2 regions of the Nocardia heshunensis genome follow, and region 2 is predicted to be linked to the other one. Evidence: riboswitches for the same ligand, from Rfam matches in the RefSeq annotation. Region 2 holds a riboswitch; the other holds the start of a gene.

Region 1 (7,933 bases), on a different contig from region 2:
CGCAGGTTGTAGACCGCGGATTTGCGAACACTCGAATCCCGATCATGGGCCAGCGCAAGCAGCAAATCCACCTCGGACCAGGTCGCCAGCACTCGGCAGCACAACTGCCGCACCTGTGGGTCCGGATGGCCGGACAGAAAGGCGGCCAGGCCGGGGCGATCCGCGACGGGAACGCCGTCCCAGTGGTCGTGGCGGGGATAGCTGTGCAGGGCCGCGAGTTTCGGCTGCCAGGGGCCGTCGGGATCGGAGTACATCGCATACACCTCCGAGGCCGGCGGTGCCGGGGGCATCGACCATGGTGGCCCTGCTGGCCCCGGCGACAACACGGTGTCCGGTCCAGGCGCGCCGAGCAAGTCGGCGACCGGTGTGAGCCAATCCTCGATTCCCGACCGCCCATCCTCGAAATCGCTGAGCAGGCCGGCGGCCGCGTCCTGTGCAGCCGTCGCTCGTGCATCGTGGCCCCGAGCGAGCTCGTGCAGCAGCCGCAACGTGGCCCGGCTGTGGTAGTACCGCAGCGAATCGATCGCAGCACAGCCGACATCGCTGTCGCGGTCGGTCGCGGCCCGATGCAACGCTCCTTCGGCGGCCAACGGTTCGTCCCAGCCCAGTTGATAGGCCGCGGTCCGCCGCACCGCCGGGTCGGGGTGATCGAGCGCGGCGATCTTGTACTGCTGCCAGTGCGGTTCGTCGAACGTCGACCCGATGGCGATCAGCGCGCATCGGTGCAGTGGATGGTTCCGATCGCGCAGAACCGGTTCGAGCAGCTCGGCCTCCCCGCGTTCTGCCTGACGCAGCACCGCGGCGCGCACTACCTCGTCCCCGCTATCCCACCACTGCCGCAATTCGGCCCCACCGGGGAACATCTCGGAGTCCTCGATCGCCCGCAGAGCCGCCCTTCGGACCTCACCCGGGCGATCGCGATCCCGCCCGATTTTACCCAACGGCTCCACCGCCCGCGGATCAGCGACCCGCGCAAGCGCATAGACGATCTCCCACCGATCCGGCTCGGCAATCCCGGGATCGGCGAGTGCCCGAATCAACTCGAAGGTCGCCGACCGATCCTGCTGCTCGGCAATCCGATCCAGCTCCGCCATCACCTGCATCGATACATTCTCGCCGCCCTTCGATTTCGCAGCCACCGAGTATTGCCGGTCGACGCTCGAACGGCGTCCGCCGGGTGGTGCGTTAGGGTGCTTATACCGCGACTGGCGTTACGTGGATCGACCACGAGGAAGCGCAGCACGGGGCGTCGTTCGCCTGGGCGCTCCTGATCTCCGAGTGAGATGAGGAGTGGGGCAATGGATTTGCGGTATGGGATGAATCCGCATCAGCGGGCCCGGATCGTGGGCGACGGCGGTGAGCATGTGCGGATGCTGAGTGGGGCACCGTCGCTGATCAACTACCTGGATGCGCTCAACGGCTGGCAGCTGGTTGCCGAGGCGAGTCGCGCTACCGGACGGGCCGCGGCGGCATCGTTCAAGCACGTATCACCGGCCGGGGCCGCTGTAGCGGGCGATGTCGACGAAACCATGCGCCGCAGTTGGGGTTTGGGTGATGCCGAGGTTGGGTCGCTGACCGCCGCCTATGTGCGAGCCCGCGACGGGGACCCGCGGTCCTCGTACGGGGACATGATCGCCGTGTCCGAGCCGGTCGACCGCGAGCTGGCCGACATGCTCGGCGGCGTCGTTTCCGACGGTATCATCGCCCCCGGCTACGAGCCCGGAGTCGTTGCGGCGCTCAGCCGTAAGAAGGGCGGACGATACGTGGTATTTGACGTGGAGCCCAACTATCAGCCACCCCGGCAGGAGCTCCGCACCCTCTTCGGAATCACGTTCGAGCAGGACGTCGACGATCTTCCCATCACCCCCGACCTGCTTCAGCCGGTAGAAGGCGGCCCGCTCACCCCGAGCGCGACGACCGATGCGATCCTTGGAATGGTCACCGCCCGCTACACCCAATCCAACTCCGTCGTCTATGTCCGCGACGGCATGAGCATCGGCATCGGCGCCGGCCAGCAATCGCGCATCGACTGCACCCTGCTCGCCGGAACCAAGTCCCGCACTTGGTGGCTACGCCGCCACCCCGCAATCACCGACCTACCCATCCCCGCCACCACCCCGCGACAACAGCGCCTGAACACCCAGATCGCCACCGCCGCAGGCACTCTCACCCCGGATATCGCGGAACGAACCGCCTGGTCGCAACGCCTCACCGACGTCACGCTCGTCTCCGACGGCTACCTCCCATTTCGCGACAACATCGACGCCGCCGCCCAATTCGGCGTCGCGACAGTTATCGAACCAACCGGCGCCCTCCAAGCGGACACCATCGCCCAAGCCTGCCGAGAACACGGAATCACCCTCGCCCGCATCGGAATCCGCCTGTTCCACCACTGAACCCCCACACCGACGACACCCCGGCCAGCGCGGCGACAACCACCAGTGCGCTGCCTCCGACCAGGAAGCCTCGGGTCGGTGACGACGCGATGAGCGCCGGAATGGTTGCCATTCCGGCGGTTCCGGCGGAACGCATCACCGTGTGATTCACGGTGAGCAGCCGCAGGCGCGCAGCGTGTGGATAGGCCGCTAGTTGAGTGCCCAGGGTGATCGAGATGAACGGGGTCACGAAGCCCGACAGCGCCGCGAAGATCAGCACCGCGGCGAGGCTGTGGGCGGCCGCGGTCGCCACCATCAGCGTGCCCGCGACCGCCCAGGCCGCACAGAAGCTTGGCAGAAACCCCGCCGCGGCGACGCGGAACCGGCTCGCGGCGAGGTTGCCGACCAGTCCGGCAACGCCGGTGCTGGTCAGCACCAGCCCGTACGCCGATGGACCGGCGTCGAGATGCTCGGCAAGCAACAGCGGCAATCCGATGGCGGGCAAGGCATTCAGGAACAAGCCCGCCGCATGCACGGCGAAGGCAGCACCCAGCGCGGGTCGCTCGCGTATCAATGCTCGTGCCGAAGCGCTCCGGTCAAAGGACGCTGTCGTATCGGCTGACCGGCCGGCACGCACGCCGTTTGCATGCGACGCAGCAAGATAGACAAGCGCTGCGACCGAGATCGCGAATGTCAGTGCGTCCGCGACGAACAGCACGGAGACCGGCACGGCGAACAGCAGAACACCGGCCAGTGCGGGCCCGGCAACCCGCGCGATGCGGCCGTTGAGGTCCATGGCGGCAACCAGCGCAGGCCGCTCGTTCTCATCAACCAGGCCGGGCACCAGAGCGCCGAGTGCGGGATCGAAGATCGCGGCCAGTGCTCCGAGCACGGCAGCGCTGGTCAGCATCGCGACAATGCCCCCGATACTCCAGAGGAACGGCACCGTGACAACCAGCACGGCACGCACCGCATCGACGACGGCAAGGGTCCGAAATGTGGCGCACCGCTGGAGAAGTCGCGCTCCGAACGCGCCGATCACGATGAAGGGCACCGACTCGGCGATGGCGACCGCGCCCATGGCGATCGGGCCGGAACGTTCGAGCGCCAGCCACATGATCGCCAACGCATAGAAGCGATCACCGAGGACTGATAGCAGCTGCGCCGACCAGATTGCCAGAATCCGGCGGCGGCGCAGCAGCTTTAGCATCGGCACGGCGGTGGACGTTAGCGGTTGTGACCGACAGCAATTCGTTTCATCGCGAGTCGTTGCCGCTCGCGGACGCCGATGTTAGTTGGAGGGGGTGCCGCCTCGGGTGGTGGAGGGGACGGCGAAGGAGGTGCGGTTGCCGGACCAGCCTTCGGCGGGGACGAGTTTTTCGAGTTCGGCGAGGTTGTCGGGGGTTAGGTCGAGGGTTGCGGCGGCTGCGTTTTCGAGGATTCGGGGGGCGCGGCGGCTGCCGGGGATGGGGACTACGTCGGGGCCTTGGGACAGGAGCCAGGCCAGGGCCAGTTGGCCTGCGGTGATGCCGAGGCGGGTGGCGAGGTCTCGGAGGGCGGCTACCTGGGTGAGGTTGTCGGTGAGGTGGTCGCCTTGGAAGCGGGGGTCGTTGCGGCGGAAGTCGCTGGTGGCGACGGTGGTGGAGTCGAGGGTTGCGGTGAGGAGGCCGCGGCCGAGGGGGCTGTAGGGGACTATGCCGATGCCTAGTTCGCGGGCCGTGGGGATGATGTCGTGTTCGGGTTCGCGCCAGAGCATCGACCATTCGAATTGCACTGCCGCGATGGGGTGGACGGCGGCGGCTTCGCGGAGTTGGGCGGGGGTGGCCTCGGAGATGCCGAGGTGGCGGACCTTGCCCGCGGTGACCAGATCGGCCATCGCGCCGACGGTTTCGGCGACCGGGACCTCGGGGTCGATGCGGTGCAGGTAGTACAGGTCGATGACATCGCGCCCGAGGCGTTCCAGCGACGAATCGCAGTATCCGGCCACGTTTTCGGGCTTGCCGTCGAGAGCCACGCCCGCCTCGGTGCGGATGATCCCGAATTTCGAGGCGATATGGACATCGGTACCGGCCAGCGCCGCACCGACGAGGCGTTCGTTGTGCCCGCGCCCGTAACTCATCGCGGTGTCGAACAAGGTGATTCCCGCATCGACGGCGGCGCGAATGGCCGCGGTCGACTCCGCGTCGTCGGCGTCGCCGTACCCCTGGGAGAAGCCCATGCAGCCGAGTCCCACGGCCGATACCGTCAAACCATCCCCGAGTGTGTGTTCACGCATACCGCCCATGCTGTCAGCATCCGGTTGCCGGCGGCCACTCGGTTTCGATGAAATATGTTGCTCCGCTGCCGGATTGCCGTGACGGCTCAGTCGGTGGCGAATCGGGTCGCGATGTCGGCGGCGGTGACCCGGGCCAGATCGACGAGGAAGGGCAGGCGTTCGGGGACCATCAGCGTGGTCGGTCCGCGCAGGCCCAAAGCGAAGCGGACGGGGGAGTCGGGCGTGAGGATGGGGACCGCCAGCGTGCGGAAGCCGGGGTCGAGTTCCTCGTCGTTGTAGGCGTAACCGCGTTCACGGGTGATGGTCAGTTCACGGCGTAATTCGGCCGGGGTGGAGACGGATCGATCGGTGCCTTCGTCGTAGGGCAGCGCCTCGAGTTCGGCATCGGTGGCGTCGTTCCAGGCCAGCAAGGTCTTGCCGAGAGCGCTGGCGTGCAACGGGAGTCGCACGCCCTGCAAGCGGTGCCCGTCGGTGTCACGCCAGCGGCTGGTGGCCAGCAGCACGGCGTGGATGCTGTGCCGCGACGCCAGTGAGGCGCTCGCGCCGGTGGTGGCGGCGAGCTGTTCGAGGGCAGGCTCGGCCAGGTAGATGCGGTGCTGGCGGTAGGCGATCTGACCGTATTCGGCGAGCGCGCCGCCCATGCGGTAGCGGCCGGAATCCTCTTGCTTGTCGAGGAATCCAGCCTGCACGAGCGCGGTGAGTAGCCGGTGTGTCGTGCTCACGGCAAGCCCTTGCTGGCGCGCCACTTCCGAGACCCCGCGCCACTCACCGTCCCGAAAACAGTCGAGCACCGACAGGGCACGGGCGACGGTCTGCACTCCAGGGGCTTCCACGGCTCGGACGCTAGCACAGCGTCAAGCCGCCACCTTTCCACTATTTGGAAAGCCGAAACCGAAATGGCCATAACGGCACGGAACAACCCGTGTCAACCCTTCCGATCCTCGGAAAGCATTCCCTCGCGGACACCGATCCCGATCCCTACTGTCCCAGAGCATCGTTGGACAGTTCCGAACGGAAGAGGTGCCCCACCATGTTCCGCACGCGCCGGTCACGCCGTTGGCGTTATGCCCTCGTCGTGGCTCCCGTCGTCGCCCTGGTCGCCGCGTGTGGCTCCGCCTCCACCGACGCGGGCCAGGCCGAGCTGGTGCTCAAGGTCGTCGACCCCGGCAATGCCGGTCCGATGGCCGTCGGCAAACGCGACGGCACCTTCGACAAGGCGCTCGCACCGCTGCACGCTCGCGTCGAATGGGTCACCACCACACCGGGTTTCAGCTCCATGCTCAAGCTGTTCAACACCAAGGAGCTCGACGTCTCCGACGCCGCGTTCAGCCCGGTGGTGGGCGCGCTGTCCAAGGACGTGGCGGTGCGCATCGTGTCGGTGTCGGATCCGGCGGGCAAGGATCAGAGCGGCATCCTGGCCGCCCCGGGCTCGGGGATCGCCTCGGTCGCCGATCTGGCGGGTAAACGCGTCGCAGTGAATCCGGCGGGCAAGGGCGAATACATTCTGTTGCGGGCGCTCGCCCAGGCGGGTGTTCCCGCCGACAAGGTGACGCGAGTTCCGTTGCAGCAGAAGGACGCCGCCACCGCATTCGCCACCGGCAAGGTCGACGCCTGGGCCTCGTTCCTGGTGCCGTATCAGGAGGCCAAGGCCAATGGCGGCCGCGAGATCGCCACCGAGGCGTCGATCGGCTCGAAGGACAACTCGGTGTTCGTCTTCCGCACCGAGGTCGCCGACAAGCACCCGGATGTCGCGGCCAAGTTCCTGCAGACCGTGCAGCAGTTGGTGACCCAGCAGCGCGTGAATCCCGCTGATTTCCAGAACGTTTTCGACAAGACCGGCCCGCGCGCTCTCAGCGGCAACCGCCTCGCCGATGCGATCCACCTCGGCGGCGAAGCCACCATCCCGCACCTACCCACCGACACCGATGCCGCCGATCTGGCCAGCATCGTGACGCTGTTCCGCGACAACGGCGTGATCGGCCGCGACATCACTGCCGCCGACATCTTCTATGACCTGAAATCCAAGCTCAGCCCCGATCAGCTGACCGGATTGCAGCCGGGGAGCTGAGATGGCCACCTCTGCCGCACCGAGAGTGACAGCGCGCCCGACGATTTCGGATGCCGCCCCGAGCGTGAGTGCCCCGGCGATTCCGCCCGGACTGGCTCCACCGCGAGCCCGGATCACACGGCCCAGGCCCACCTGGCTGTCCGTACCCCTGCGATTCCTCCTGCCCGCCTTGCTGATCGCGGCCTGGTGGATCGGCTCGGCCAGCGGAATTCTGTCTCCGCAGGTGCTGGCCGGGCCACCCAAGGTCTGGTCGGCACTGACTGAACTGGCTCGCAGCGGCCAACTCGTCGACTTCGCGACAGCCTCTTTCACCCGCGCCGCGCTCGGCGTCGCGCTGGGAGTGACCGCCGGGTTGGCACTCGGCCTGGTGGCCGGATTGTCCAGCCTCGGTGAGGAACTGGTCGATTCCACGCTGCAGATCGTGCGCGCGGTGCCGTTCCTGGCGCTGGTGCCGCTGTTCATCGCCTGGTTCGGCATCGACGAGCTGTACAAGATCCTGCTCATCGCGGTCGCGACCGTCGCACCCATGTACGCCTACACCTACCTGGGCGTGCGCAATGTCGACCGCAAGCTGGTCGAGGCTGCCCGCGGCTTCGGGCTCACCGGCGTGCGCCTGGTGCTCGAGGTGATCCTGCCCGCCGCCCTGCCGGGCGTGCTCATGGCATTGCGAGTGTGCCTGTCCATCAGCATCACCGGGCTCATCGCGGCCGAACAGGTCGGCACCACCGAAGGCGTCGGTTATCTGGTGACCCTCGCCCAGGAGTACAACCGCACCGACTACATGGTGTTGTGCGTGGTGCTCTACGCCTTGCTGGGCCTGGTCTTCGACGGTGCGGTGCGTCTGGTGGAGCGCTACGCCATGCCGTGGCGGCGACAGGTGGCCCTGCGATGACCGGCCCGCTCGCGGTCTCGATCACCGGCCTACGGAAATCCTTCGGCGACAAGGTGATTCTCGACGGCGTCGACCTGACCATCCGCCGCGGCGAATTCGTCGTGCTGCTCGGCCCCAGCGGCACCGGCAAGACCACTCTGCTGCGCCTGCTGACCGGTCTCGAACGGCCCGACTCCGGCACCGTCCTGGTCCCACCCGCCCGCACCACCGTCTACCAGGAACCTCGCCTGGTCCCTTCCAAACGCGTCCTCGCGAATGTGACCATCGGACAACGTCGTTCGCGCAAGACCCGCGCGGCCGGGCTGCGCGCCCTGGCCGAGGTA
Region 2 (7,933 bases):
CCTCCGGCCGATGAGAGGAGTGAGCATGACCGCAGCCGTCGCACGCAAGGTCGATCGCGTCCGCACCAAGGCCATGGGCGGGCCGACCGATCAGGTCGACAAGAATGCGCTGATCATCGCGCCCGATGACGTGACGCGCACCGACCCGTTCCTGCTCATGGCCGAAGACTGGTTCTCCACACCCGGTTTCGAGTGGCATCCGCATCGCGGCCTGGAGACGGTGACCGTCGTGCTCGACGGCATGCTGGAACACGGCGACAGCCTCGGCCACGCCGGTGCGCTCGAACCCGGGGATGTCCAGTGGATGACCGCCGGTCGCGGCATCATCCACCGAGAACTGGCCTACCACAACGAGTTCGCACACACGCTGCAGCTCTGGCTGAACCTCCCCAACGGCCAGCGCATGACCGAAACCCATTACCAGGACTTGCGATTGGCCGATCAAGGCCGAATCGAAGCCCCCGGCGTCCTCGTCCGAGTCGTCTCCGGCAGTCAATCCGAGATCACCGGCCCGGCCGAAAACCAGTGGCCCATCACGGGTCTCATCGTGACGCTGGAGCCCGGCAGCCGCTACACCCCGATCCTCGCCCCCGAGGACCGCGCCTTCGTCTACGCCATCCAGGGCGATGCCACCGTCGGCGGTACTCGGGTCTCGGACGGTCAGGTCGCCTGGTCGGATCCGATGAACGTCACCGACCCGACCGGCCTGGAATTGGTCGGCACCGACCCGGATCGCCCCACCACCTTGATGGTCTTCTCCGGCAGGCCGATTCGCGAATCCATCGTCTTCGGCGGCCCCTTCGTCATGGGCACCCGAGACGACATCGAACAGGCCTACCTGGACTTCCGCCGCGGCAAGTTCGGCCCCATCCCCCGCCTGGCCCGGCTGTAAAACCGTCATTCCCAACGAAAACGCCCCTCGCGATCATGAGATCGAGAGGGGCGCTTCGTCGTACGTGCAGGCTCTCAGCCCAGCAGGCGCCAGTCCTCCAGGCCCTCGTAGAGGGGGAATTCCTGGGCCAGCTTGGCCACGCGCTGACGCAGCGAGTCCAGCTCGGCGGAGCCGGTCAGCGCGGCGGCGATGATCTCGGCGACCTCGGTGAACTCGGCGTCGCCGAAGCCGCGGGTGGCCAGGGCCGGGGTGCCGATGCGCAGGCCGGAGGTGACCATCGGCGGGCGCGGGTCGAACGGAACGGCGTTGCGGTTCACGGTGATTCCGATTTCGTGCAGGAGGTCCTCGCCCTGCTGGCCGTCGAGCTGCGAGTTGCGCAGGTCGACCAGGACCAGGTGCACGTCGGTGCCGCCGGTGAGGACGGTGATGCCCTTGGCCTTGGCGTCGGCCTGGGTCAGGCGCTCGGCGAGGATCTTGGCACCGGAGATGGTGCGCGCCTGGCGTTCCGCGAACTCGGGGGTGCCGGCGATCTTGAAGGCCACGGCCTTGGCGGCGATGGCGTGCATGAGCGGGCCGCCCTGCTGCCCCGGGAACACGGCCGAGTTCAGCTTCTTGGCGAACTCCTCCTTGGCCAGGATCAGGCCGGAGCGGGGGCCGCCGAGGGTCTTGTGCACGGTGGAGGACACGACGTGCGCGTGCGGCACGGGGGACGGATGCAGGCCCGCGGCAACGAGTCCCGCGAAGTGCGCCATGTCGACCCACAGGTACGCGCCGACCTCGTCGGCAATCTCACGGAAGGCCGCGAAGTCCAGCTGCCGCGGGTAGGCGGACCAACCGGCGACGATCACCTTCGGCTGGGTCCCCTTGGCGAGCTTGCGCACCTCGTCCATGTCGACGCGGTGGTCTTCCTTGGAGACGCCGTAGGCGTGCACCTCGTACAGCTTGCCGGAGAAGTTCAGGCGCATGCCGTGGGTGAGGTGGCCGCCGTGCGCGAGGTCCAGGCCGAGCAGCTTCTCGCCCGGGGACATCAGCGCGTGCAGCACAGCGGCGTTGGCCTGCGCACCCGAATGCGGCTGCACGTTCGCGTACTCCGCGCCGAAGAGTTCGGTGACGCGGGCGCGGGCCAGATCCTCGACGATGTCGACGTTCTCGCAGCCGCCGTAGTAGCGGCGGCCCGGGTAGCCCTCGGCGTACTTGTTGGTCAGCACCGAGCCCTGCGCCTGCAGCACCGCGCGCGGCACGAAGTTCTCCGAGGCGATCATCTCGAGGGTGTCGCGCTGGCGAGCGAGCTCCCCTCCCATCGCGGCGGCGACCTCGGGATCGAGTTCGGCGAGGGACTGGCTGTTGACAGAGGCGCTCGTCTGGGTCACGCCGCCGAGTGTATTGGCCGCTGCCGCCGCGCCGATCGAGGGGTTGGTTGTGTCGCTCATGGCACACCTCCGCTTTCGGGTACCCCGAAGTTGTCGGGGATCGCCAGGCACCCAGGCGCGCGGTGCCGGACTTCGGTGCTTCCCGGTGGTTGATTCCACCTCGAGTGCGCCAGTCGCGGTGCGGCCATCCTATCCCGACGCGCGACGCGCCTTTCACATGCGGCGGATCGCCCCCGGCGTAAGGGGTTCGTCGAGCAGGCGACGGAAACGTTCAGACCGGTCCTCGGCATCCACCGCGCGATCGAGCCAACCGCCGAGCAGACGGTAACCCTCCACGTAGGTAGAGATATAGGCCCGCCACAACGGCGAAGACAGGAAGCGCAGGGACTGCCGGGCCCGTTCGGGCGTCACCAGACTCCAGCGCTGCAGAAACTCCGCCACCTCGTCGGCATCACGATGGCGATCGTGCAGCAGCAGCGCCGCATCCTGGCGCACCCCGAGCAGATTCGCGGACGCCGTCGAAATGCTTTCGGCGCGTTCGCCATCGAAACGCAGGCCCAGATCCGCGTAGATCTCCTGCGCCCAGCGGCCCCAGCCCGGTCCGACGATCGACTTCAACGCCAGGTCCGCGAGACCCTCGGCCATCAAGCACTGCGGGGTGTTGACCACGAACAGCGTCTGCTCGTCCTGGCCGGCACCCACCAATCCGGCTTCCTTGCGGCAGTGCTCGGTGTGGTGTCCCGGGTACGACTCGTGCGCGATCAGATGCGGCAGCTGCGACATGTGCTGCTTGAGGTCGGAGTTGATGGCGACCCGGGACTGATAGTTGCCCAGGTAGTAGTTGAAGCCCGACCACGGCTTGTCCCCCACCACTTCGTATTCCACGTGCTCGTTGTCCGGCAGCGGATACCGCTCGCGCACGAGTTCGCGCAGCGCGCCGGAGAACGCGTCCACGCATTCCTGCAGCCGCTCGGGCGGAATCTCGTCCTGGCGGCGGTGCGCGGTGATGCGGTCGAGCAATTCGCCCTCGCCGGGCAGCGTCTCGTCGAGTAGCCGGTGCGCCTCGCGATAGTCCTCGACATCGCCGGGCGCGATATCCACATCGAAGTAGGCGGCCACCTCGTCGATGAAGGAGATGTCCTCGCCCGCGAACTTGCGACCCGAGCATTCGAGGGCGCGCAGGTGCGCCTCCAGGAATTCGGTGCGCTCGTCGGATAGGCCCGCGTCGGGAAGTTCCTTGCGCAACGCGGCCGCTCGATGCGCGAGATCGCGTGGGTCCGGCGCGGGCGCGTTCTCGACTTCACGCCGTAGGGCCGGATCGCCGGTGAACGCGTCGACGAACCCTTCTTCGAGCCGGTCGAAGGCCAGTCCCAGCCGCAGATAATCGGTCACGAGTGGATGCGCTGCCATGCCTCGACCCTATGCGATCGAATGCCGGTCAGCGGCCCGGATCAGCCTGTCGCGCAGGCTCACCGGACACGCCCGGCTACTGTGATGTGGCCCATCCCACTCCGGTTACCGGCGAGTAGCAACACCTGGTGTTCACCCCGATGTTGGAGCCGAGCACAATTCGGCTATGCGTGGAGTGTTGGCCGGATCGCCGGGCACGGCGACGATGCGGCTTTCCGAGAGCTGTTGTCGTGGCGCGCGAATGTGGGGACCCGAGTAATGGCACGGATGAGCGAGCCCAGCCCCTACGTGGAATTCGACCGCAAGCAGTGGCGCACCCTGCGTAAGTCGACTCCCCTGGTGCTCACCGAGGAAGAACTGATCGGCCTGCGCGGCCTCGGCGAACAGATCGACCTCGAGGAGGTCGCCGAGGTCTATCTGCCACTGGCCCGTCTCATCCACCTGCAGGTCGCGGCGCGACAGCGGTTGTTCGCCGCCACCGCCACCTTCCTCGGCGAGACCCACCCCGACCGTCAGGTGCCGTTCGTCATCGGCGTGGCGGGCTCGGTCGCGGTCGGCAAGTCCACCACCGCACGTGTGCTGCAGGCGCTGCTGGCGCGCTGGGACCACCATCCGCGGGTCGATCTGGTCACCACCGACGGATTCCTGTACCCGACAGCCGAACTCACCCGCCGCGGCATCATGCACCGCAAGGGCTTCCCGGAGTCCTACGACCGGCGCAAGCTGCTGCGCTTCGTCACCGAGGTGAAATCCGGTGCGCACGAGGTCTGCGCGCCCGTGTACTCGCACCTGCAGTACGACATCATGCCCGGCGAATACCACTGCGTGCGCCAGCCCGACATTCTCATTGTCGAGGGCCTCAATGTGCTGCAGACCGGTCCGCGTCTGATGGTGTCGGACCTGTTCGACTTCTCGGTCTATGTCGACGCCCGCATCGAGGACATCGAGAACTGGTACGTGCAGCGGTTCCTGTCGCTGCAGCAGACCGCCTTCCAGAACCCGGATTCGCACTTCCACCACTACGCGAACTTCAACGAGCAGGAAGCGGTCAACCAGGCCAAGGAGATCTGGCACAACATCAACCGGCCGAACCTGGTGGAGAACATCCTGCCGACGCGGCCGCGCGCGACGCTGGTGCTGCGCAAGGACTCCGACCACACCATCAACCGGCTGCGACTGCGCAAGCTCTAGAGCTTCCAAGCGGCCGCTAGAGTTTCCAAGCAGCATCGAGGCGGCCACCGACATCGATATCGGTGGCAGCCTGGATGTTCGGCTTGCGAATCTCGGTGGCGATGTAGCGCGCCACGAAGCGGCGAATCTCATGATCGACGCTGGCCAGGATGCGTAGTAGCTCCCCGCGCCGCGTCGCGCTGGCCACATTGATGCGCACATTGCTCGGCTGCGGCTCGGCGATCTCGATGAGCACGCGCAACGGTTCGGCGGTCCGCACGGTCAGATGCAGGTGAATGGTGCCGTCCACCCGGAACGGGTAGCGATCCACCGCCAGATCGATGAGCAGATCGACCTTGAGCGGTATCACCAGATCGAACGAAATAATGTCGCCCACTTCGCGATTGAGCCGCGGCTGCCCCAATCGCACGGTGGCGGAAAGTTTCGCGAGCTTGCCCGGCCCCGCCCCGATCGGCCCGAATTCGAACGCCTCCCCGGTGAGCTTCTCGAACGCCCCGGCAATGCGATCGGCGGAGGCGGCATACTCCAGGAACCGACGGCCGAACTCCTCATAGCTGAGGTACGGCACCGCCACGACCTGGGTTTCCGCGGGGCCACCCTGCCCCTCGTACAGCTCGCTCATGTGATCCGACGGTACGCGAGCAAGGACTTGGCGAACCCGGAAGCGGTTGCACTGCAACGGAACCGTTGGTTCGCCGTGTTCTAGACCCCGAAGCGGCGATGCCGGGCCGCGTAATCACGCAGCGCCCGCAGGAAATCCACGCGCCGGAACTCCGGCCAGTACGCCTCGGTGAACCAGATCTCCGAATACGCGCTCTGCCACAACAGGAATCCCGACAGCCGCTGCTCGCCGGAAGTACGGATGACGAGGTCCGGGTCGGGCTGGCCGGAGGTGTAGAGGTGCTGGCCGATGGCGTCCACGGTGATGGACTGGACCAGGTCCTCGCCGGTCTCCCCGGCGTCCATCTCCTGGCGGACCAGCGAGCGCACCGCGTCGGCGATCTCCTGGCGGCCGCCGTAACCGATGGCGACGTTCACGTGCACACCGGTGCGGCCCTCGGTGCTCTTGGCCGCCTCGCTCAGCCGCCGGGCCATCTCGGAGGGCAATTGATCGAGCGCACCGACGATGCGGACGCTCCAATCCTGTTCCGGCGCAGACAGTTCGTCGACGACATCGGTGATGACCTCGAAGAGGGTCGTCAACTCGTCGGAGTCGCGGCGCAGGTTCTCGGTGGAGAGCAGGTAGAGGGTCACCATCTCGATGCCCGAATCGCCGCACCAGCCGACCAGCTCGGCGATCTTCAGCGCACCGACCCGATGGCCGTGGCTGATATCGCTGAACCCGTTCTCGCGCGCCCAGCGTCGGTTGCCGTCACACATCACGGCGACATGCCTGGGGTGTTGTTTGTCCGCCAGCTGCTTGGCCAGCCGCGCCTCATATATGCGATATGGGAGTCCACGCACCTGAACCGCAAGCTTCACGGCCGCAACCCTACGCTCCCGCAGCGAAGCGCGGAGCGACCGGGACACAAGAGCGAAACACCGGGCACACTTCGTGACGACACCCACTCGACGGGCCCGGACGCCGCAACCTACGGTACCGTAGGTTACCGAGGAGGAACTTATGTCCGACGCTGTGCCGACCTCCGCCCCGGTGGCGGACGTCCTCGAATCGATCCCCACCGAACCCGCACCGATCAAGCCCCGCATGCGCGGGTGGATCCATGCCTGGGCCGTGGGTGTGGCCGCCATCGCGGTGGTCGTGCTCGTCACCAAGGCCACCTCGATCTCAGCGACGGCGGCGTGGTCGACGCTGGTGTACGGGATCACCGTGTGCGGGGTGTTCGGGGTCAGCGCGACCTATCACCGGGTGCACTGGAAGACCGTCCGGGCGCGCACTTGGATGAAACGCGCTGATCACAGCATGATTTTTTTGTTTATCGCGGGCAGCTACACACCGTTCGCACTCCTGGGTGTGCGAGGGCAGGCCGGGACGATCCTGCTGGCCGTGGTCTGGGCGGGAGCGCTGGGCGGGGTGACGCTGAAGATGCTGTGGCCCACCGCGCCTCGCTGGGTCGGGGTGCCGCTGTATCTGCTGCTGGGCTGGGCCATCGTGCCGGTGGCCGGGACGCTGATCAGCCATGTCGGCTGGACTCCGGTGCTGCTGCTGCTCGCGGGCGGTATCGCGTACAGCGTGGGCGGCATCCTCTACGCCTCGCGCTGGCCGGACCCGTGGCCGGAGGTGTTCGGGCATCACGAGTTCTTCCATGCCGCAACGGTGGTCGCGGCGCTGTGCCACTACATCGCGATCTGGCTGGTGTTGCTGAGCTGATCTCGGAAGTTGATCCCCGAGTAATTGCCCACAAACGTGCAATCCGGGCCCAAAGGTCTCTAAAGTCTGCGACGTGACCAGCAGACTCATCCTGTGGGCGCTGCGGGCGCGAGGCGGGCTGTCGGCCGTGGTCATGGCGTGCAACCTCGGCGGCCTCGCGGTGATCACCATCGAGCTGTGGCTCTCGGGCTTCCTGAGCCGAATCGGCAGCGAGTGGATGTCGACCTTCGTGCAGGTCTCGATCTATCCGACCATCGGCGCACTCGTCGGCATCGCACTGGCGATCCGAGATCGGACGCACTACTTCAGCTGGCTCGACCAGCGCCGCCCACCGAGCGAGGCGGAAGCGCGGCGACTGCTGCACCTGCCGCTCTCCATTACGCTTCGGGCCCTGGCCATCTGGCTGCCGGGCGTGATCGTGGCGGCCGCGATCTTCGCGCACGCCACCGAACAGCGCAGCTTCCCGGTCGTGCTGTCGATGTTCACCCTCGGCGGGCTGGAGTCGGCGGCCCTGACCTTCCTGATCGTGGATCGCCTTATCCGGCCGACGATTCCGGTGGTCGCCGAGGTGCTCGAGGGTTCCGCGCACTGGAGCAATACGGTGCTGGCGCGGGTGCTGGTCACCTTCGCGGTGACGGGCGCGGTGCCGCTGTTCATGTTGATCACCGTGCTCGCCGACCCCACCTCCGGCACCCACGATCGCATTCGCACCGCCATCTATCTGGCCCTCGTCGGGCT

Evidence for each region. Region 2 has a riboswitch for ZMP and ZTP ahead of glyA (serine hydroxymethyltransferase). Riboswitches for the same ligand answer to the same signal wherever they lie in the genome.
Region 1: it holds a riboswitch for ZMP and ZTP, as region 2 does, so the genes downstream of both, ACYVN4_RS06790 (hypothetical protein) here and glyA (serine hydroxymethyltransferase) in region 2, are expected to answer to the same signal.

What each region holds. Positions count from the first base shown of each region.
Region 1 covers NZ_BAAGTC010000003.1:36,696-44,628, reverse strand. Annotated here, with positions in the region: gene ACYVN4_RS06795 (HEAT repeat domain-containing protein) at 1-1,103, opposite strand, end outside; ZMP/ZTP riboswitch at 1,192-1,270, shown strand; gene ACYVN4_RS06790 (hypothetical protein) at 1,299-2,396, shown strand; gene ACYVN4_RS06785 (MFS transporter) at 2,356-3,585, opposite strand; gene ACYVN4_RS06780 (aldo/keto reductase) at 3,667-4,650, opposite strand; gene ACYVN4_RS06775 (IclR family transcriptional regulator) at 4,737-5,483, opposite strand; gene ACYVN4_RS06770 (NrtA/SsuA/CpmA family ABC transporter substrate-binding protein) at 5,681-6,718, shown strand; gene ACYVN4_RS06765 (ABC transporter permease) at 6,720-7,610, shown strand; gene ACYVN4_RS06760 (ABC transporter ATP-binding protein) at 7,607-7,933, shown strand, end outside.
Region 2 covers NZ_BAAGTC010000002.1:284,849-292,781, reverse strand. Annotated here, with positions in the region: gene ACYVN4_RS01415 (pirin family protein) at 26-892, shown strand; gene glyA (serine hydroxymethyltransferase) at 967-2,262, opposite strand; ZMP/ZTP riboswitch at 2,365-2,449, opposite strand; gene ACYVN4_RS01405 (DUF885 domain-containing protein) at 2,476-3,672, opposite strand; gene coaA (type I pantothenate kinase) at 3,931-4,863, shown strand; gene ACYVN4_RS01395 (hypothetical protein) at 4,880-5,485, opposite strand; gene ACYVN4_RS01390 (isoprenyl transferase) at 5,566-6,345, opposite strand; gene trhA (PAQR family membrane homeostasis protein TrhA) at 6,572-7,195, shown strand; gene ACYVN4_RS01380 (adenylate/guanylate cyclase domain-containing protein) at 7,269-7,933, shown strand, end outside.